3 regions of the Alteromonas sp. I10 genome follow, and region 3 is predicted to be linked to each of the others. Evidence: predicted binding sites of a transcription regulator. Region 3 holds the regulator's gene; each other region holds the start of a gene.
The links. Region 3 encodes LexA, which represses DNA repair genes until DNA is damaged. Its sites were predicted from a motif close to TACTGTATNNNNATACAGTA; they were not measured.
Positions count from the first base shown of each region.

Region 1: a site for LexA is predicted at 3,297-3,316, ahead of uvrD (DNA helicase II). Genes of this name have one in related genera too.
Region 2: a site for LexA is predicted at 3,324-3,343, ahead of BZA03_RS13750 (recombinase RecA). Genes of this name have one in related genera too.

Region 1 covers NZ_QJJN01000006.1:183,464-191,280, reverse strand. The annotation lists gene BZA03_RS13245 (diguanylate cyclase) at 1-1,023, opposite strand, end outside; gene uvrD (DNA helicase II) at 1,066-3,237, opposite strand; gene cysE (serine O-acetyltransferase) at 3,701-4,507, shown strand; gene BZA03_RS13230 (diguanylate cyclase) at 4,605-6,113, opposite strand; gene BZA03_RS13225 (HAD-IA family hydrolase) at 6,282-7,022, opposite strand; gene xerC (tyrosine recombinase XerC) at 7,043-7,817, opposite strand, start outside.
Region 2 covers NZ_QJJN01000006.1:296,877-304,693, reverse strand. The annotation lists gene BZA03_RS13760 (error-prone DNA polymerase) at 1-1,037, opposite strand, end outside; gene BZA03_RS13755 (DNA polymerase Y family protein) at 1,074-2,561, opposite strand; gene BZA03_RS13750 (recombinase RecA) at 2,561-3,310, opposite strand; gene BZA03_RS13745 (hypothetical protein) at 3,558-4,067, opposite strand; gene BZA03_RS13740 (DUF885 family protein) at 4,070-5,821, opposite strand; gene BZA03_RS13735 (DUF1820 family protein) at 5,860-6,195, opposite strand; gene BZA03_RS13730 (M28 family metallopeptidase) at 6,384-7,817, shown strand, end outside.
Region 3 covers NZ_QJJN01000012.1:39,111-46,927, forward strand. The annotation lists gene ctaD (cytochrome c oxidase subunit I) at 1-429, opposite strand, end outside; gene coxB (cytochrome c oxidase subunit II) at 439-1,602, opposite strand; gene lexA (transcriptional repressor LexA) at 2,185-2,811, opposite strand; gene BZA03_RS18895 (diguanylate cyclase) at 2,919-5,204, opposite strand; gene plsB (glycerol-3-phosphate 1-O-acyltransferase PlsB) at 5,472-7,817, shown strand, end outside.

The sequences.
Region 1 (7,817 bases), on a different contig from region 3:
TGGCATATAAATACAAAACTCTTCACCGCCAAACCGGGAGATGATTTCATCTGGGAAATAAAACTCGATAAGCGCCGCCAGGGCTTTTAGCACAATGTCACCGGCGTCATGGCCATGGGTATCGTTTATCGATTTGAAAAAATCGAGGTCAATAAGGGCTAAGGCGTGATCTTCAGATAAGTTTTGGTGTTGTACGGTAACCATGTAGAAGAAATGGCGCCTGTTAGGCAAACCTGTTAAATAGTCGGTGTTGGCCACACGGCGAATTTCTTCAACGCTCTCAATATATTCCACGTTCTGCATTACCCGACACAAAAACTCTTCATGACAGTAGGGCACGCGTAAGAAGTCATTTGCACCACTTTTAATGAAGTGCGCAGACATCAACATGCCTTTGCCTCCGGCTACCCCCATAATGGCAAGTTGTTCTTTAGAGAAAGCTTTCCTTAAACTGGCAACAAAATGCGTGCCTGTCATATCAGGCAAGGTGTTGTCGGTGATAACAAGACGTACGTTTTTATGTTCAGACAAGCATTGCATTGCGTCTGTAGCCGTTAAGCATTCAAATGCAATAAAGTTATGACGCTGAAGTAATGAAACCGTTTTTGAGCGCAAAACCCGGTTAGTACTTACCACCACGACCCCTGTGGACTTGTTCTTCTCCAACCGGCTAATAAGGCGATTTAAGTAGTCGTAATTTTGTGAATTTTCTTTGGGGATGTAATCGACAACATCCCGTTCAAGGACTTTATCGCGAATAGCGCTGTCTAAACTTTCCGTAGTTGCGATGGTGGGTATGAAAGACTCAACAGTAAAATCAATAGCTTCGCCCTTTGGCGCATCGGGCAACGAATAGGCTACGATGGCACATAAAAAGGTTTCCGGCATGTTTTGCGAAAACCGTGCTTTGCCTTCTGTCAGCGACGTTGCGCCAACGGGGGTAAGACCTGCCCGGCGTACTAATTTCGCTATAAGTTCAAGGTTGCCTTCACCATTTTCGATGATCAGCACGTGTTGCTGCATACATTTCAACTTAGGTTTAGGCTACCTTGCCTATTAATAATGTTACGCTTTCTCCAGCTTTGCGTAAGCAAGTACCAGCCATTTGCTGCCAAATTCGTCGAAGTTTACTTGAACTCGACCGTGCTCACCACTCCCTTCGTAGTTAAGTACGATCCCTTCGCCAAATTTACGGTGTACAACTCTCTCACCTAAACTAAAGCCCGTTTCTTCAAAACTGGCGTGCGACGTCGCTTGGCTAAAGCGGTTGTGCACGGGCCGCGAAATAGTCGATTTCAGCCTAACCTCTTCAACGCAGTCTGCTGGCATTTCGCGAATAAATCGAGAAGCAGTATGATACTTATCTTGGCCATAGAGTCGACGACTTTCTGCATAAGTAATATACAACTTTTGCATTGCTCTGGTCATACCAACATAGCAAAGTCTGCGTTCCTCTTCCATTCGACCTGGCTCGTCGTTAGTCATTTGGCTAGGGAACATGCCTTCTTCTACACCTGCTAAGAATACCAGTGGAAATTCAAGGCCTTTGGCGGTGTGAATGGTCATCATCTGCACGGCATCCTGGTCTTTATCCGCCTGGGTTTCACCCGCTTCCAGCGACGCATGGGCTAGAAAGGCTGCCAGAGGCGACATTTCTTCGGCTTCTTCAGGCACGATAAAGGTTTTACATGCAGTAACCAATTCTTCCAAGTTTTCTAGTCGTGCTTGAGCCTTTTCTCCGCGCTCTGCTTGGTACATGGCGTACAGACCAGACTGGCGAATAGCTTTATCGGCTTGTTGGTCAAGGGGCTCATCTAACGTGGATTGCTCTAGCTCAGTAATTAGCAACACAAAGCTTTGCATAGCGTTTAGCGCGCGGCCTTTAAAGCCACCTTCATTAATGAGCAATTGACACGCCTGCCACATTGAACAGTCGTGCATTCGCGCGGTGTCGCGCACTTGCGATAAGGTTTTCTCACCAATACCGCGACTTGGGGTGTTTACTACACGCTCGAAAGCCGCATCGTCGTGCGGGTGGCTCACCATGCGCATATAGCCAAGGGCGTCTTTAATTTCTTGGCGTTCGAAGAAGCGCAGACCGCCATATATGCGATACGCCAGTCCTTCGTGCAGCAAGGCTTCTTCCAGTACTCGAGACTGGGCGTTGTTTCGGTAAAGAATAGCGGTATCAGTGAGGGCGTTGCCTTGATTAAGCCAATCTTTGATTTTCGAAACAATAAAGCGCGCTTCATCTAGCTCGTTGAAACCCGCATATACAGAAATCAGCTCGCCTTGCGCGTCTTCCGTCCAAAGCTCTTTCCCTAAACGGCCCGTATTGTTGTCGATAACCGTGTTCGCCGCTTTAAGAATGTTTCCTGTAGAGCGGTAATTCTGCTCAAGGCGAATAGTAGTAGGCTCGTTGAAGTCTTTCAGAAAGTGCTGAATATTATCTACGTTCGCGCCGCGCCAGCCGTAAATAGACTGATCGTCGTCGCCAACAATCATAATGTTATTATTACCACCACTACACAGCATACGAAGCCATGCATATTGGATATTGTTGGTATCTTGGAATTCGTCAACCAACACTGCACGGAAACGACGTTGATAGTGGGCTAATACTTCTGGGTTTTTAGCCCATAATTCATGTGCGCGTAGCAACAGTTCAGCAAAATCTACCAAGCCTGAACGGTCGCAAGCGTCTTGATATGCCGCATAGACTTCGCGCATGGTCTTTTGAATATGATCGCCGTGGGTTTCAATGTGCTGAGGGCGCAAGCCTTCGTCTTTGTTGCCATTTATGTACCACTGAATTTGACGAGGTGCCCAATGCTTTTCGTCCAAGTTCATGGCCTTCAGAATGCGGCGAATAAGTCGATACTGATCATCCGAATCAATTATCTGAAAATTCTCAGGCAAGTTGGCTTCTGCATGATGCGCGCGTAACAGGCGGTGTGCAAGCCCGTGGAAGGTACCGATCCACATATTGTGCAGGCTGCGACCCATCAACGACTCTATTCGGCCGCGCATTTCTTTGGCTGCTTTATTGGTAAAGGTCACTGCCAAAATAGAAAAAGGGGCGATGTTTTCGACTTCCATTAACCACGCAATGCGATGCACTAATACGCGGGTTTTACCACTGCCCGCGCCAGCCAAAACTAGGGCGTTAGATAGTGGGGCTGCTACTGCTTCACGCTGTTTGTCGTTTAGCTCGTCTAGCAGTCGAGATACATCCATAGTGTGGTACCTGTTAGTTGATAGTGTTATACATTCAGCAGCGCGCTATTATGCCACCTGCCTGTTAATTTATACAGTCCAGTTTTTCCCTGTGAAGATAAACTTCAACGGCATTATACGTTCGTGTGCAATCATGATTTTAAGTATTAGTTAATGAAAGATACGAGCGCTCTGAACGTTCTATTAAATTAATGGAAGCACTCAGTTAGACGCAGCGAGAGAGCAGAGTGCTTTAACGATGTATACATGTACGATACGGTTATTAGCTATAACGAATTAATTCGATAAATTGATCGAATTATGCGCTTGGTCGGTATCACATCGGTATTGCATCACATCAAACTCAGGTAAACTTTTACGCGTTCCCTTTTGTCAGCATAGATATGCACAGCAAGGAACAAGTTTAGATTGCTTACCCAATTTTCTGATAGAACACAGCATTTTTATATAACGGGACATGCTCATGACCGCACTTACAACGCCCATCGATTTTTGGTTTACGCTAAAACAAGAAGCGCAAGTTGTTGCTGAAAAAGAGCCTTTGCTGTCTAGCTATGTGCATGCCAGTGTTCTTGCACATCACAACTTTGAATCGTCGCTTAGTTTTATTCTGTCGAACAAAATGGCAGACGACGTCATGCCTGCGCTCGCCATTCGTGAAGTTTTCGATGAAGCTTACTTACTTGAACCTGGCATCAGCGAAGCGGCTATTGCTGACATTCTAGCGATTAAGGCGCGGGATGCGGCGGTCAACGATTACCTTACTCCCTTACTTCACTTTAAAGGTTTTCATGCTGTGCAAGTACACCGCATGGCGCATTACCTTTGGGTTCATGGGCGTCATCAGCTTGCTTTATTCTTACAAAGCCGCAACTCGGCAAGCTTTGGTGTAGATATCCACCCTGCTGCGCGTATAGGTAAAGGCGTCATGTTTGACCACGCAACCGGCATTGTAGTGGGCGAAACTGCAGTAGTTGAAGACAACGTATCTATTTTGCAGAGCGTTACATTAGGTGGTACCGGTAATGAGTCGGGCGACCGTCACCCTAAAATTCGCCAAGGCGTGTTAATTGGCGCTGGCGCCAAGATCCTTGGAAATATTGAAATAGGTGAAGGCTCAAAAGTGGGCGCTGGTAGCGTTGTACTTAATAGTGTTCCAGCTCACGTTACTGTGGTGGGTGTTCCAGCTAAAGTGGTTGGGAGACCGGTTTGTCAAAGCCCATGTGAATCCATGCGCCAAAACGTACTAGAAGATAACTCCCACGTATAAAATTGGGGTCAGAGTACATTTCTGCTTTCGTAATAATGGGGTCAGAGTACATTTTTGTCTTCAGCGTATTTGAGCGATTAAATGTACTCTGACCCCATTATTTGAGGGTTATTGTGTTGCCGCCTTTTTCTTTTGATGCGTAGAGTGCGCGGTCGGCGCGCTGAATAAGTGTCTCGAGTGTATCGCTTTGCTGCATAAGAGTGACGCCGAAGCTCGATGATAATGACACGTCTGAAATAACGATTGCGTTTATTCCTTCACGTACTTTTTCCACCAAATTAAGGGCGTTTTGCTCGCTGATATTAGGCAGAAGCAGTACAAATTCGTCGCCGCCGAAACGGGCAAAAACATCCGCTTTACGCACAATATCCTTCGTCACCTGACTTAAACGGCGCAATGCGTTGTCGCCGTCTACATGGCCTAATTCGTCATTAATACGTTTAAACTTATCTAAATCAAACATAACGAAATAAAGCGAGCTTCCAGATTCACGGCTCTGAGCCATTTCAAGTGCGCTGCGCTGGGCCAAATACTCCCGCGTATAAGCTTGGGTTAAGGTATCCACAAAAACACGGTCTTTGAGCAGAGCATTGTCTGCTTGTAACTGAGGAATGGCTATACCAAACAACGCGTTGGCTGCAATAACGTTGAGTGCAAACTGATACACTTTGACGTAATCCATTAAGGCGAATATATGCACCAGCAAAACAATGCATAAGCTGCTTATTGCAAGGCTTATAACATTGCGCTTCGTACTTTCAGTACACGCTATCCACATGTGGGTAATGGCGAGAAAAAAGATAGCAAATGCACTATCACGGGACTGGGTAAGTTTTGCCAGTAACATGACGAATAGTATGAGGGCCAAATTGATTACCACTTTCTTAAAGTAGCTGTGTAAATCGGATGAAGCGCAGTTAGAAAATGCCAAGAGGTCTATTTTAGAAGCCGCACTTATTTTTACTAACAAGCCAGCAAAAAGAGGTGCAAGCACAACAACACCAGCCATATCCCCTATCCAAAAGGGCAGCATCGCATCTTTAATATCCGCCGCTGACATCTGATTAGTGAGAACAAGTGAACCAATGACAAGTTGCGTGGCAACTAACGACGAAATACAGCCGATAATTAAGAACGAGACAATTAATTGGGGTGTGGTGACGTCGGGTTTTCTCAATAGATGGCCGAGAACACTGGCTCCTGCATAGTAAGGAAGCATATGTGCAACGCCGAATAACACACCGCCCCACATCATTTCTACGTTACTTAACGGCAGCGAGTAGTTATGACCATTCCAGACGGTAATCGCAATGGCGGCCACCATAATAGGCACTACCGCGCGCCAACCTAAAACTAAGAAGCATGCAAGGGTGTAGCCTGCCGCAGGAAACCAAACACTGGCGTGTTCAGTGTATTCAACAATGCGTCCAATTTGCCATATGGCAATCCAAGACAAGATAATAAATACATCTTGATACAAGCCAGACAGTGGCTTAAACGGCCAAAAAGAGCGACCTGTCTCGGCATGTTCATGAACATTCGAGGTTGGCTTATCTACCTTGGACGCTTGTTGCGACCTTGACTTCGAGATAGCAGGTTTTTCCATGAGGACACAAAAACTACGACTTCAGTTTTCAGTGTATAACGAGTGAGCGTTAAAATCTATACGCCCTAAGTGCGGCTCTCTAGACCTTTAAGAATGCGGCTTACTTAAAGGTTAACATCCCGCAAAAGAATGAGTAGTAATGGTCTGTATTTTCGAGATAAATAGCGCCTAGACAAATTGAATAAGCTCTTCTAATGAATCAAGCTGAACGTGTGGAAGTACTGAAACGGGTTCAAATTTCAACTGCATTGGACGATTACATGCAAACCAAGCCGACTGATAGCCGGCATTAATGGCACCGAACACGTCTTTAATAATATTATCGCCCACATGTAAAATGTGCGACGGCGTTACCTTTACCAGTGAGGCCGCTTCATCAAACATGTTTTGAGCAGGCTTCATGGGCCGTTCCACACTGGCGTGTAAGATCGCCGTGAAATAACGGTCTAACCCTACTTTTTGCGCGTTTACATTGCCGTTAGTAATACCAACGAGCGGTAAATGCTGGCTAAGTTTATCGAGGGTGTGGTGAACATTACTGGCTAATGCAAAATCGCTTCTTGCGTCATAAAAACAATTAAAGCAGCTGTCTACAGCAGCACGTAATGCAGTGTCTTCTGTGGGGACTATTGATAACTGACTTGCTGGTGTGCCAGATAGTGCAGCGCTTAAAACAACGCGACGAAGCTGCCCCATATCAGAAGCCAACCGCGCGTCTTTGGCGATAGCCGCACGTTTAAGCTTTAGCCAATTAAGTGATGTTAGCTTGGCCGCATGTTTGTGATGTTCAGCAATATGCGCTTGAAGGGCTTGCTCTGCGCGTCGAATAATAGGTTCATTATTGTAAAGGGTGTCATCAAGGTCGAAGGTCATAGCCTCGACGTTATTGATAGACCTGAAAAACTGCATGGGGAAACCTTCTAGTAGCGTTATTTCTTATGTGCGCGAGGGTGAGCCGCGTCATAAACCTTAGCGAGATGCTGAAAATCCAGATGGGTATAAACTTGTGTCGTTGACAAGTTAGCATGACCTAATAGCTCTTGCACCGCACGCAAATCTCCGCTGGATTCTAATACGTGGGTAGCAAAGGAGTGGCGCAGTTTGTGAGGGCTTACTTTTTGTGACAGCGACTGTTCGCTTGCCATTTTATCGAGGCGATTAGCGACTTGTCGATTGGATATGCGGGTTTTGCGCTTACTCACAAAGACCGCACTTTCGTAAGGTGATGCGTAGGCAGGGCGTACCTTTAACCATGCGTTAAGTGCTTTTTGTGCGTGTCGGCCTAACGGAAGTATTCGCTGTTTACTTCCTTTACCCATGACCTTCACGGTACCGTCCTTTAGACAGTCGGCCAAATTAAGCCCAGTCAGTTCGCTCAAGCGCAGTCCACAGCCATAAAGTAGCTCAAACATAGCCACATCACGTAATTGCATACCCTCATCGTCGTCACTGCTTCGGGGGGAGGCATTAAGAAGCTGCTGCATTTCATCTACGCTTAGTTGCTTAGGCAATGGCTTCCCTTGTTTCGGAGCTTGAATACCCTCTACAGGGTTGCTGAATAGTTGCTGATGATCGATAAGATATTGGCAGAAGGTTCTAAGTGCCGATAGGCGCAATGCTATACTGCGCGGGCTGTGCCCTGACATCTTTGCATCAGCCATTACCCGCTTTATGTCGCTTGGCGTTAGTCCCGACCACTCGTAA
Region 2 (7,817 bases), on a different contig from region 3:
ATTTCCAAGCAATAGCACACTACCGAGTTGGCCGCAGAGCCGCGCCCTTGATACAAAATACGTTGTCGCTTGGCAAACTGAACAATGTCGTAAATGGTTAAAAAGAAATACTCATACTCTTGCTCGGCAATAAGCGTAAGTTCTTTTTCTATGGTTTGGCGAATATCAGGGGTTATACCTTCAGGAAAGCGCACTTTTATGCCGGCCTCTACACGTTCCCGCAAATACGAAGTGGGCGTATACCCTTCAGGTACAAGCTCTGCAGGATAGTGGTAGCGCAGCTCTTCTAAAGAAAATGTGAAAGCGTGAGCAAGGGCATTGGTATTGGCAATCCATTTCTCAGGGTAAAGCTTTTTAATTTTTTGTACGGTTCGCAGACTACGCTCTGCATTACTCAACGCATCCCGACCTATTTTGTCTACACTGGTATGCACGTTAGTAGCATGCAATACATGTTGAAGCGGTAGTCTGTCAGCGTGATGCATGAGTACACCTGTACAGGCAATAACAGGAAAAGGATAAGCAGACTGCAGATGATTGTAATGCGCAAACCTGTGGTGATCTCGTCCGTCTAATAGGCGCTGAGCGCCAATATAAGCATCAATGCTCGGGTGTTTTTGCAGCCATTCAGCCCAATGCTTGTCTTTAGCTTCTTTGCCACTTGGTAGCCAAATGAATTTGCAATGGCGAATGGTACGCAAGTCCCACTCGGCTAGTTGGTATTCACCTTTCTCAGAGCGACGCCTCGCGTTAGTAATAATTCGGCATAGTTCGCTATAGGCCGCTTTGTTCGGGCACAACAGCACAAAAGATAAAGTGTCATCAAATACAAAGTAACTACCCACAATAAGCGTAATTGGTAGGCCCTGATGCTTAATTTCGTCGAAAGCCCGTACCACTCCCGCTACTGAGCATTCATCGGTAATGGCAAGTGCGTCGTAACCAAGGAAAGAAGCCGTGGTAACAAGCTCTGCGGGGGAAGAGGCACCGCAAAGAAAACTATAATTGCTTTGGCAAAAGAGCTCACTGTATTTCATGATATTGCCTTTACCTTTTTCTTTAACCGCATACCGCTAGCAAAAAAGGCCCTGCACCCACCAGCAGTTCTCTTCATCTTTAAACACTAAAAGCCTTACGCATTGCTCAGTTTGGGCGATGAAATAATCACGCTTTGTTGGGCTGTCATGCCACCACTCGCTATGTAATCGCACGGGGCCAAAGCAAATTTGGGTAGCCTGAATAAGCGGTTTAGGTACATCAAAAGTGAAGGTGGGCGTAATGTCACTGCTATAAGCATAATTACGGGTGCAGTTACCGACGCTCGACTCCGTCACCGTCATATATTCAAACTGATGGCTGTCGGCAGCGCGAGGTTGAAACGTACTGTTATCGCCTAGCTTCGCGTTTAAGCGCCCAATTAATTGCTTTTGTGCAATATCGTTAAATCTGTCGCTAAAAAAGTCGCCATTCTGCGTATCCATTTCTTCAAATTGCTGACAGGTAAGCGCAATGGCTGTGGCTGGTTCAGGTAGCTCTAGATTCTCAGTTTTAAGACTAAACAAGGGCAGCCAACTTTGTACTGAAGACTGAGGCAGTGCCGAACGTATATTAATATCCATTACAGGTGCTTCTCTGAAATGAATATGTACACTGATGCTGGATGTATATAAGTTTCTTGCCCGTAAATAGTGAGACAAATGCTCAAACTGCTGGGTGACAAAAGGGGTTAGATGCTGTGTGTTTTCAATATCAAAAGGCAATAGGATAAAGTTATCGAAGTGCTCCAAAGGCCTAAATAACGTAACGCGTGGAAAGGTTTCTCCCCTTAACGCAGTAAGATACATAATAGTGTTATTGTCAAAGCGCCGACCCAGTTCTTGTACCGGCATGGCAAGCAACTGTTGTACGCAGGAAACGCCCACCCTTGCCAAAGAGTCAATGACTTTGGGAGATAGAGCCGTAATAGAAAGCGGGCACGCACTTAGCGCTTTTTTTATGTCATCGGATGTATGTAAGTAGGTATTAAATTTATGAAGCGCTAATACTTTTGCGGCCTCAATTGTCCATGCGCTAGCAAAATGATAACGAATATCTGCTTCAGCCAGAGCTTGAGTTAAGGTTTTCCACAGTGGCGTATGGCCGCCATAGTAATGAGTTAGGTTATCTAGCCTTACTGCCAGACCGCTGACACTATTCGAGTGAATGTGGTTGTCTAATACGATGTCAGAAGCCAGTGGGTAAAGCCGATGGGCTAACTGCGTCAGCATATGCTTTTCGGCTTCTTCACTGAAAGGCAGAATATGTACGTAAGGGCATAGCGCCGCCGCTTGAGCTAGCCCATGCCCAATTTCAATACCTTCTTTTCTCGCAATATCATTACACTGCGTAATTTTGTTTGTTTTACTGTAGTACACCGCAACGGGGGTATTCGACGCTAACGATGAATACTGGTTGTTAGTTTCGTGTTTCGGCAATTGGCTATGTGCACGTTTACTTCTAGCCGCTTTGATGTGGCTGTCTAAAGTTAGTTGGTAGCAGTAAATATAAGCCCACAGCATCATTAGCTCACAGAGTGTAATGCCTGATCGGAAAGCGTGTTGTGTGCCATGGCCCATTTAATAGCCTGATTGTCGGGTGTCCACCGATGGGAAATAACAATGTTATCTTTGGGCCACCCATGACGCTGCTTGCGTATGTTCACCGCCAAAGCATGGGGATTGCCTTTTAGCGCAATATCCAACGTGATGGGTAATGCACTGTCGCTTTCATTCGACAGGTTGGCTTGTGAATCACTTAAGCTGGCCTTTGGGTAACCTAACTGTGAGGCCTGCTGTTGCGGTGGAGTATACAGTAAGCACAGCGCATCATTATGCGTTGCTGCTACCTGTAGGCGTCGTGCTTCTTTTTGATTTACAGCATTACTCCACAGCACTACGCAATGGCAAGCCGTACTTTTTAAACATTGCTCTGCTGCCCACAACGACTCTTGTTCAGAACCTGGTTTTACTACCAGCACTTGTTGCGCTTTAAGCCCCAAGTTTTCTAACCACGGCGACTGTAGTAGCCCGGGAGGGTTAATAAATACCACCAGCTTATGCGTACGGTGTTGGCATATAACCTGTTTAAAGAGTGAAAGTTCACCCATGCCGGTTAACGAAGAGATACGGACAAGACCTGTAGATGCAACGCCACCGTTAAGTGCTTTATCCAGACGCGGAAAACCCAGTGAAAACTTGGTTTCACTTTGTCTTTGATCTCTGGCCCGCCAAATATGCGGGTGGTTATTAAGCACGGATAACGATTTATTCATGGCACTCAAAATAAACTGTATTTTTATACAGTATTATAGTGCAGCAATAACCCTTTTCAAGACAAAAGGTTTTTGGCTTGTTGTTTTAAGTGCTAACTTACTGATTAGTCTGGAAAGGTAAAAAGATTAAACTTTTAAAAGTGTAGGAACATGGCTAGGGTCGCTGACCTTACTACATAGCAAAGCAGACGACCCTGCCATACAGTTAGCGCTGTATAAGCGCTAACGAGGGACATAGAGTAAAATGTTACTCTTCAGATGGTTCTTTTTGAGCCTTTGTAGTCGTGCCACTTACTGTTGCTGTAACGGTTTGGCAAAAAGCAATGAAGCCGTCGGCCGTATTTTTTGACCACACCATACGTACGTTGCTAGGGAGTGCTTTCACCACCTCACGAATTTCCTCAAGCGTCACTTCTTCATTAAGCAGCACCTTGTTCAGTGATTCCTCAAATGACATCCCTTTCTCACAACAGGCCATGACGATAGTCGAAAAGTTGCGCATAAGCGGGTGCAGCGCATTGTATTGAGTTTGGTCGATAAGGCGGCTTTTATAGGCACTTTCAATACGCGCAGTAAGATTTTTCTCCAGCGCATCTGTAACAAGAACAAGGTTGCGGTAAGCATACGTAACCTTGTTGTTGGTCTGTTTATTCGAGTGACGCAATAGCGCCAGCTCTTTCTGTAAATTCTGCGCTCGCAGCACAAAGTAAATTAAAAACAGGATAAGTAATCCAACAACACCAAATGCAACGATCATGTTTATTGTGCCTTTTGTTCTTCTATAAACGTGTTGATGTTTTGCTCCAAGATAAACAGTGGAACTGAGCCGTTTTCTAACACGGCGCGGTGGAATTTACGCACATCAAAACGCTCGCCTAATGCTTTCTCTGCTTTCTTGCGAAGGCCTTTAATTTTGATTTCACCAATCTTGTAAGACAAGGCTTGCGCTGGCCAAGAGATATAGCGGTCTATTTCAGTATTTACGTTGTGTTCTGAAAGCGCGGTGTTTTCCATCATATAATCAACCGCTTGTTGACGGCTCCAGCCCATCGTGTGCATACCGGTATCCACAACCAAACGACACGCACGCCACATTTCGTAGCTTAAGCGACCGAAGTTGTCGTACGGCGTTTCGTAAATACCTGCTTCAATACCCAAAAACTCAGAGTACAGACCCCAGCCTTCACCAAACGCTGAAATATAGGTGTTACGACGTACCATCGGTAAGTCTTCAAGCTCTGCTGCCAACGATATTTGAAGGTGGTGGCCAGGCACTGCTTCGTGCAAGGTCAGTGCAGGCAATGCATACAAAGGGCGCTTATCAAGGGCATACGTGTTTACCCAGTAATATCCTGGCTGGTCATCGCGGCTAGGATGAATGTAACGGCCCGTTGTATATTTGGGCGCGATAGCGTCTGGTACAGGCGCTACACCGTAGGGTGTTCTTGGCAGATACTCAAAGAGCGAAGGAAGTTTTGCGTCCATTTTCTTTGCAATAAACGACGCCTCTTTCAGCAAATCTTCAGCGCTGGTGGCATAGAATTGCGGGTCTTCGCGTAAAAACGTAATGAATTCGTTAATGTCGCCATCAAAGCCAAGCTCATCCACAATTTGCTGCATTTGCGCGCGAATGCGTTTTACTTCAGACAAACCTAAATCATGGATTTCCTGAGGCGTCATATCCGTGGTGGTGTAATGCTTGGCTCTATTGGCGTAATACGCCACGCCATCAGGCCAGTTATTCGCGGCAATATCTTCACGGGCGTTGGGAATGTATTCGTCTACCATGAAGTCGTAGAACATTTGATATGCAGGCAATACGCTGCTGTTTATGGCTGCCTTGCCTTGCTCCGTTAGCGCTGATTTTTGCTCGGCAGTAAAGTACTCTGGGAAACGGGTAAATGGAGAATAAAAGCCACTGTCCACTGCATTTTCAACAATGTATGACGCCACCGAGTTCTCAAACCCTTTCAGCACGACTTTAGGTTGCGTGTAGCCTTCTTTTAGCGCCTGTTTCATATACGCAATTTGTTGGTCAAAATAAGGCTTAAGCGCATTTAGGCGGCTAATGTAGGCCTGATAATCTTCTACGCGCTTAAAGGTGGATAAATTAGGAAGCGAGGCCATTGCACCGTGAAAGCCATATTCTGAATTGATAGGCACTAAATGCGCGCGATACGTATATTCGTCCACATAGTTAGCTAAACGATATTGTTGCATCAGCAAGGCAATATAAGCATCAGTAGAGATGTCTTCTTTTTTATACTGACTTAAGGCCTTTTGAAAAGTACGCCATTGTTCATTTTGTGCTTTCAGGGCTTTGGGAGAGTTGTCTGGTAATACGTGAGCGAGTGAAGTATCGCCTTCGCGAGAAGCTAGAAGCGGGGAAACCGAAAGCTCGTATTGCCAAATGTCATCAAGTAGTTGATACAAGCTTTCATCGTTAAGGTCCTTTGCAGATGAGCTAACGCTGCAAATAAATAATAATGCTGCTAAAACATAGCGATACATAAGGGTCTCCGGCAACCTTCACCGGAATGACCCGGCGGTTACTCTTTCGTTGGTGTATATATTGGACTAGGGAAAGCAGTTACTTTATCAGATTTATTTTCTAATTTAGTAATTTTGGCTGAACCTTTTTTATTTACGGCGTCAATGCGCAAAATGTTGTGCATCGGTACATAAGTTTTTGTTACTTCAGAAAATTCGGTTTTCAACCTTTCATGACTAGGGTCTACAACAACACTTGTGTGAGTATCCCACACAAAGTCACCTATCTCGATAAAGCCAAACAAAGCGCCCTGCATAAGGCTTTTTACGTATAACTCATAGCGCTCACCGTTGCTGATGAACTGAACGCGGTAAAGAATGTCGTCTTTTGACATAGATGCTGCTCTTCACTAAAAAATATAAAAACACCCGGAAGCTGAGCCGGTATGTGGCTAACAATTTTACCTTGCTCATAAAATGCGAGCAACGGTAGGAAACACATGGTAAACGTTAGTAGTTTAATGGTATTCCGCCTATCAACTGCGTTACCATGATGCACACTTAGTTATATGGTGAAATTAGAATGATAAAAAAACTCCTTATAGGTAGTGCAATGACAGCAATGACCTTTGCTGCTACTGCCCATAACCACGCATCGACAGACAATGCTTTTAACCCTGATACACAGCGAATCAAATCGCACCTGTTTTTCCTAGCAGATGATTTGCTTGAAGGTCGTGACACGGGCTCTCGTGGCCATGAAATTGCGGCGCTATATATTGCGACCGAATTTGCTAAATATGGTTTGAAGCCAGCGGGTACAGACGGCTACATGCAAAACGTAGCGTTTCGCAAAGCGAATCTGGTTCAAGAGTCTCCCAAGTTTACTTTCACGCAAAACGGCGAAACCGTCGATTTTGACTACCCGAAAGAATATCTAGCTAGCCCGAGCTTGCTTAGCACCGAGGCTAATGTAAAAGGTGAAATGGTCTTTGTGGGCTACGGCATTGTGGCAGACGAGCTATCTCACAACGATTACAAAGACTTAGATGTGAAAGGTAAGGTTGTTGTAGCGCTTGCTGGTAAGCCAAGCGACTTTCCATCAGAAGAGGGCGCTCACTTTGCGTCTGGCTATCAAAAGCAAAAGTATGCGGTAGACAATGGCGCTATTGGCATGATCACTATCACAACGCCTAAAAATGAAAAGGTACGCCCTTATCAAAGCCGTTTGAACTACATCCATACGCCGCGTATGGCATGGTTAGACGACAGTGGTCAGCCTGCAAACAGCTTTTCTCAGCTTAAAGGTGGCGCTTACATGAGTGAAGGCGCTGCACGTAAGTTATTTGAAGGCGCAGAAAAGAGCCTTGATGACGTTTATGCACAGCTTGAAGCCGACAAAGTACCGCAAGGCTTTGCGTTAAACGGCGTGGTTGATATCAGTAAGACGAGCGTACACGACACCATCACTAGCCCAAATGTTGTGGGTGTACTTGAAGGTTCTGACCCAGAGCTTAAAAACGAGTACGTGGTTTTCTCTGCTCACTCTGACCATATCGGTTTTGCCAAGACCGTGAAGAAAGACAATATTAACAATGGCGCCATGGACAATGCGTCTGGTACGTCAGTGATGTTAGAAACTGCACGCCTGTTTAGCGAAATGGAAGAAAAGCCAAAGCGCTCAATTCTGTTCGTATCGGTAACGGGTGAAGAGAAGGGCCTGCTAGGTGCAGACTATTTTGCTCGTAATCCAACTGTACCGGTTACTTCAATGGTGGCGAACGTAAATCTAGATATGCCAATTTTGACTTACGAGTTTGCAGACGTTATTGCGTTTGGCGCGAACCACAGTGATTTGCAAGAATCAGTGGAAAAAGCGGCGGCGAATGCCAACATTGAACTAAGCCCTGACCCATGGCCTGAGCAAGCGTTATTCACTCGCTCAGATCACTATGCGTTTGTAAAGCAAGGTGTGCCTTCAGTGTTTATGGTGCCGGGTCTGAAGTCTAAAGATCCT
Region 3 (7,817 bases):
CAATAGAATGAGAAAGGCGCCTGGTAAAATCCAGAAGCTCCAGTTATTCATGCGCGGTAACGCCATGTCAGGGGCGCCGATCATCATGGGAATAAGCCAGTTTGCGAGCCCAGTAAAGGCTGGCATTACTGCACCAAATACCATGATAAGCCCGTGTACCGTAGTCATTTGGTTAAAGAAGTTTGGCTCTACAATTTGTAGACCGGGTTGGAATAGTTCAGCGCGGATCACCATGGCCATCGCACCACCAACTAAAAACATAATAAAGGCAAACCACAGGTAAAGTGTGCCTATGTCTTTGTGGTTAGTGGTAAACAACCAACGCGTTATCCCTTTAGGAATATGATCGTGGTGTTCATGGTCATCATGTAGGTGACCGTCATGAGGCGCAGAGGTATCTGGCGAAATAACTTCAGTTGCTTTGCTCATTGTCTGCTCCTAGTTTCCGTTTGCCACTGCGTTGACATCTTTGGCTTGAACCATATCGCCAGTTTTATTGCCCCAGGCATTTCGCTCGTAAGTGACTACGGCGGCAATTTCCTTAAGACTTAGCATTTTTCCAAACGCTTGCATGGCTGTTCCTGACTTTCCATGCAGCACGATGTCAATGTGACCTTGCTGATCTTCTAGTGCCATCTTGCTGCCTTTTAATGCCGGGAACACGCCAGGTAAACCTTCACCATTTGGCATATGGCAAGCAGCGCACGTTGCGTTGTATACTCGCTCGCCCTCTTTCATCAGTTCATCCATAGACATATTCATAGAAAGTAGACGCTGCTCTTCTTCTTTTGCTTTACGAACAATCTCTTCTTGTTCGCCCATCCACTTTTCAAACTCGGCGGGTTCTTTAGCAATTACCACAACCGGCATATAGCCATGGTCTTTACCACAAAGCTCTGCGCACTGTCCGCGATAAATACCCGGCTCATTCACCTTGGCCCAAGACTCGTTAATAAAGCCGGGGTTGGCATCTTTTTTCACGGCAAAGTCAGGAACCCACCAAGAGTGGATAACGTCGTCAGAAGTAATAAGAAAGCGTACTTTTTTCCCAGTAGGAATAACCAAGGGACGGTCGACTTCCAGCAGGTAGTTATCTGTTTTCTGAAATTTGTTTTCTATTTGCTCGCGCTGAGTGGCGAGTAAAGAATAAAACTCTACATCGCTATCCATGTACTTGTAGTGCCATTTCCATTGAGAGCCTGTTACTAACACCGTCATGTCAGGCTCAGACGTGTCTTCCATAGCAATTAGAGTATTCGCTGCGGGTACCGCCATGAAAATAAGAATAAGGAAAGGAATAACGGTCCAAGCAATTTCGACCTTCACGTTTTCGTGAAAATTAGCTGGCTTGGCGCCACGGGACTTTCTATGTAGATACATTGAGGCGAACATCACGCCAAAAACTACAACCGCGATACCTACACAAATGAAGAACATCAACATATGGAGGTCGTATACCTGCCCACTGATGTCGGTAGCACCGCGTCTCAAATTAAGCGAAGAGGCTTCTTCGCTTGCTTCTTGCGCAAAAAGCAAAGGGGAAAAAAGCAAAATTGGTATACTAGAACACCATTTTGCGAAAACGGTCGTTAGTTGTTTCACTCAGCACCTCCGTAATGGCGTGGTCAAAGACGCTGATTAATTTGCGCGATGCCCTACCAAATGGTTTGCGAACGATTGACCCATAACCTCAACTTGTAAAACAAATTTAGAGTCGTTGTTATTATTTTGTTAATCTCTGTATAAGAATTGCGCAATAATGTCGTGCCGTCTAGTCTTTTCTATTAAAAATTTAACGAAGTGGTTAATTTTTAATCATTTACTAAAATGGTCGCGGGGATTTCAAGTGCAAAAAAGAGAAAGCGATTGCTGTGGGATGCCCTTGGAATCAAACAGGCATTTTGAACACGGGGTTAAAGTAAATGCTCGACTAACTAGTTAAGAAATCAATAAGTAATCGATGACTCAATGTCGATTTCAAACAAAATTCACAATAAAAAATGGAAAATACTTGAAGCATTCATAGAAAGAATAACGTGAGTAATGATAAAAATAAGCGCGCAGAAAACCAACAGGTTTGCTGGGCAGGATAAAACCTAAGTTGGCAGATTGAAGAAAAAAACAGGAACAAAAGACATAAAAAAAGCGGCTAACGCGCCGCTTTTATACAAACAAGCTAAAATACTACATCCAGTCAGCGTTTCTGATCACACCCACCGCAATACCTTCTATCGCAAAATGTTCAGTCGCCAAATCAACTTTTATTGGTGCAAACTCATCATTCTCAGCATGAAGCAATACTTCACGCCCGCGCTTCTCTAGACGCTTTACGGTGACGTCTTCATCTACACGCGCCACAACCACCTGACCGTTGTGTACATCAGTGGTGCGATGAACAGCGAGAAGGTCACCGTCTAAAATACCAATGTCTTTCATGCTCATACCGTTAACGCGTAGCAAAAAGTCGGCATGGGGTTGAAACAGTGCAGGATCGACTTTGTAGTGCGATTCAACATGCTCTTGCGCCAAGATCGGCTCACCAGCTGCAACACGCCCAATTAACGGTAGGCCTTCTTCTTCTTGTGCGTCGTTATCAAGAGGGATATTGAGCTTAATGCCACGAGACGTACCAGGCAAAATTTCAATCACGCCTTTACGCGCCAATGCTTTCAAATGTTCCTCTGCTGCATTAGCAGAACGAAAGCCAAGCTGACGGGCTATTTCCGCACGAGTAGGCGGCATTCCCGTTTCTAACATGGTTGTTTTAATAAGTTCTAAAACTTCGGTTTGTCGAGCTGTGAGTGGGCGCATAAAAGACCTGTCTGTTCATACAGTTCCTGTAAGTATATACACCTAAAACTAAATAACAAGCACTTGCCGCGTCTTTTGCTATCAGTTTTAGCCACGTACTAATACTATTATTCATCCCATACGACTTGGTTTCTGCCCTGCTCCTTGGCTCTGTACAGCGCCTTGTCAGCAAGCGATAAGAGGGCGCTGAAATCCGCCTCAAAGGTGTCTTTGATAAATGTTGCGCCAATGCTGATCGATAAATTCATCGTGTCTGTCTTGTAGGTCACCCTTCCTTCTTCAACAGCAATGCGCAGTGCTTCTAGCTGCCTATGGATCTCTTCTTTCTTGTCACCTATCATGACTATTGCAAACTCTTCTCCTCCTAATCGAGCCACGACATTTGGCGTTTGATTATGTTTAGCTATTTTTCTCGCAACAGCAATAAGCGCCTGATCTCCAGCATCGTGACCGTAGGTATCGTTTACTTTTTTGAAGTGATCAATATCGACGATAGCAACACATCCACGACAATGTTGTTTTGAAAATGAGATGCACTCGTCAAGGAACGCGCGTCGGTTATAAAGGCCCGTTAAAGAATCAGTCATCGCCAAATGCCTAAGCTTCTCTTCAGCAACGGCTCGGGCTTCCTCAAGCTCTACTGCGTAGAACAAGCCAGCCAATGCATCTAAAAAGGGCTGTAGAAACTCAGCATCTTCGTCAGTGTAGGTATCAAACTTATTCGCTAAACCGACCATTCCCACTACTTTATCTTTCACTTTTATAGGTAGGCCTAAAAATCGGCTAATGCGCGGATGACCGTGCGGAACACCTTTGGAATTAGGGTGACTGTTTGGCGCATTACTAATGGTAACTTCTCCCGTTAAAATTGAGGTTCCAAAAAGGTTGTCGAAGTTACTAAAGTAGAGGTTTCGTTTTTTGTATTCTGCATATTGAGAAAAGCTACTGTTATCCCAAACAATTTCAGAAATCGCATGAATGAAAAGTCTAGATGAGCTACCGTCTCCTTTCATTTGGCCGACGAAGGCAAACTGGCTATCTGAGATATCTATGAGTTCGGCCAATACGGACTGACACGCCATCGTCAAGTCATTGTTTTGCAGATATGATGCCCGGGTTTTATTGATAAATTGAAGGAGCTGGGTTTTCTTTCTCTCATGCAGTTCGCTTTCCATTCGCTGCGTTATATCTCTATGAATACCTGCTATACGAACCGGCTTACCTTGGGCATCTGTCTCAACGGTTTTCCCATAACTTTCAACCCAAACCCAAGAGCCATCAGTGTGTTTCATGCGAAATGTGGTGTTAAAGACTTTGCTCTTACCAATTAGATGCATGTTGAGCTGCTTTTCAACTTTGACGTAATCCGCGGGATGAATGAGCTGTCTAAAAAAGCGGGAGCCACTGTCATAGTATTCATACTCAAGACCAACAATGTCGCACCAGCGCTTGTTGACTTGATTAACATCGGCGGCCAAGTTCCAGTCCCATGTTCCTAACTCTGAAGCCTCGAGTAATAAACGCATCCGCTGATTGGTTTTGTTGAGCTTATCTTCCACATACTTTTGGTCACTAGTGTCAAACAAAAATGCTTGAACCGAGTACAACATGCCGTCTTCGCGAAAATTTGCCGTTGATATCATGCTCACCCAAATAGTACGCGTTGGCGTCCTTATCTGAAGACGGCAGGTGTGCGTTTCAACACCTTCCATGTGGGCCTGCATAGCAAAGGTAAAATCACCCTCCGCCTCCTCAGACAGCACCTCACTCAATGCCACCGTTCCAGTGAGCAAATCTTGGGGTGAAACTCCCAATACACGCTCACTATTTTTCGAGATATACACCAGCCTCAACGACGTATCATAGCGCCACGTTGCCAACACAATAGGAGACTTCTCAATAAGCCCATGCTCGCGTTTAAGCGCTTCGTGTTCTCTTGAAAGCGAAATATGTTGACTAACCAAAGCACCTATTCTCTCTAAAACTTCTAAGTGTTTTGCGTCTATTTCTCTTGGCACGGTATCAATTAAACATACGGCACCGATTACCTGATCATTTATCTCGATCGGCGTTCCTGCGTAGAAACAAATGTGAGGTTCTCCGGTGACGAGAGGATTATGCATAAACCGTGGATCTTCTTGCGCGTTGCTAACAACCACCTGCTCGCGCTCTTCAACGACGTGACTACAAAACGCATGTTCACGAGTGACTTTAGAAAGAGTGGTTCCGTAGTGTGCTTTAAAGGTTTCTTCAAACTCTCCGACGACGCCAATGAGTGCGATCGGCACCTTGTATGCCTCTGCGAGCACCATCATTAAATCATCAAGATCCAACGGCACTTCGCTATTGAGCATAAAGTCATCAATTGTCTTTAACCGGCTTTGATCATCCACTACTGCTTGCTCATATTCATTTGCCCTTATAAAAGTAGTAACAGTCCGGCTGTACCGCAATTAAATACAGCTAATGTTACGTTCTCTGTATTCGAACCCATTATAGAAATGGCTGTGACTCACAAGAAAAGGAGAAGAGCGCTTTTGAACTTCCCATGTTATGGATAGTCATTACAGCATGAGAAGCGATGAAATTGGCTTGTCGCGAGATTGTGACGCGTTTGTGTTACACTTCACCCGTTTTTATTTCATAGGATTACATAATTCATGTCGTGGATGCGAAAAGCCCTTCTGTCGGTATTTCATTATCCTGTTAAGTTACTGGTTAAAGCCCACAGCATTCCAGTTAACGTTGAAACCGAATTAGGAATAGATAAAAGTAAACCTATCGTTTATCTACTCCCCACCAACTCAGTGACTGACCAACTTGCACTGAGAATGTCGACTAAAGCGCTAGGTTTACCTAGTCCTACAGAAACCCTTACATTAGCGGGGCGAGAGTATTCGTCGACCTTATTTTTACGTAAAACCCAGCCCCTTTTCCGCTCGTCGGCTAAAGATACGGGAATTGAAGACGTTTTTACTGACCTCTTTCATTTGCATAGAGACCATGAAAACCTAGATTTACAAGTTGTTCCTGTCTATGTGACGTGGGGCCGTGCCCCGGGTCGTGGAAAGCCAGGCTTAAGCGATCTCATTGCTGATAAAGCGGCGCCAAGTTGGCTTCGTAAGTTGTTCATTGTGCTGTTTTTGGGCCGCGACAACTTTATTAACTACTCTAAAGCCGTTTCTGCACGCGCGATGTCCAATCAACATGGTAGTGACCAAAGTATTGCACATAAGCTTGTGCGCGTAGCAAGCACTCACTTTCAAAGAAAGCGCCAAAGCATGACTGGCCCTACGCTGTTAGAGCGCCAAGAACTCAATAATAGTGTGTTGGGCTCTGATGCAGTGCGTCGCGCTATTGCTGAGGAATCACGAAGCAAGAAGGTGTCTCATGAAAAAGCGAAAGAGACTGCCCAAACCTACATCACAGAAATCGCGGCAGACTACCGCGAAGGGCTAATTCGTTTTGGCGACAGGCTACTTACCCGTATATGGAACAAAATTTATAACGGTATTAGTGTAGGTCATGCCGATCGCATTCGTGAATTGGCGGCTAATGGTCATGAAATCATCTACGTACCGTGCCACCGTAGTCACATGGATTACCTATTATTGACTTACGTGATTTATCACGAGGGTATGGTTACGCCACATATCGCTGCAGGTATCAATCTGAACTTTTGGCCGGTTGGAAAAATGTTCCGTCGTGGCGGTGCTTTTTTCTTACGCCGCAGTTTTGCAGGCAACAAGCTCTACACAGCTGTTTTCAGAGAATATCTAGAGCTGCTGTTTAACAAAGGCTATTCGGTAAAATACTATCCCGAAGGTGGCCGCAGCCGAACCGGCCGTTTGATCCCACCGAAAACGGGCATGCTAGCCATGACCATTCAAGCCATGCTCAAAGGCGTTAACCGTCCAGTTAGTATCGTGCCTGTTTATATCGGCTATGAAAACGTGATGGAAGTGAAGAGCTATTTGAACGAACTCAAAGGCTCTAAGAAGAAAAAGGAATCTAACCTTCAGGTGTTCTCGGCTATTCGTAAACTCAAGAATTATGGTCACGGATACGTGAATTTTGGCGAACCCATTGCGCTTAACCAGTTTCTTGAAAATCATGTGCCTAACTGGCGAGATTGTCGCGATGCCGAGCCAGAGAAAAAGCCAGCGTGGCTGACACCTGCGGTTAACGAACTGGCCAATAATGTCATGACGCGAATTAATCGCGCAGCGGCATTAAATGGTATGGCGTTAGCGTCGTTATGCTTACTGTCTTCTAAACGACAGACCATGAGTGAAGCTGAGTTAAAACAAGCAATGGGCGATTTCATGGACTTGTTTAAAGCGGTACCGTTCAGCGATGATGCCACCATTCCAGATTCATCAGCGGAAGAGCTACTGCGCGATACGCTGAAATTAGGCCGCTTTGACGTAAAAGAAGACGATTATGGGCGTTTAATCAGTCCTCAACCAAAATCAGCGGTATACCTTACTTATTATCGCAACAACATTTTGCATTTATTCGCGATCCCAGGTCTTATTATGGCATCTATCTTCGCGAAGAAAGGCACCACGAAGAACAGTATTTTTCAGCTTATTGCGGCGCTTTATCCGTTGCTGCAAAAAGAACTGTTCTTGCACCTTACCCAAGATGAAGCGCTTGCGCATACTGATGCGCTTATAACAGCGCTACTAAACAAAGGATTGTTGCGTCAGGAGGGCGATGAACTGTTGCCGCCAGATGCACACTGCAAACAATTCCACTCAGCATGGCTGTTAAGCCGATGTATGCAGGAAACGCTTCAGCGTTACGCGGTGGTATTGACCATTCTTGATAAAGAAAAAGTGATTAGCCGAAGTGCGCTTGAGCGCGAAAGTAAGCAAGTGGCTGAACGCTTATCTGCTCTCTACGGGCTAAGCTCACCAGAGTTTTACGATAAGAATGTGTTGTCTAGCTTTATCAGTGCATTGAAAGAAAACCACTGGCTGGACTCTGAAAAAGATGGCAGC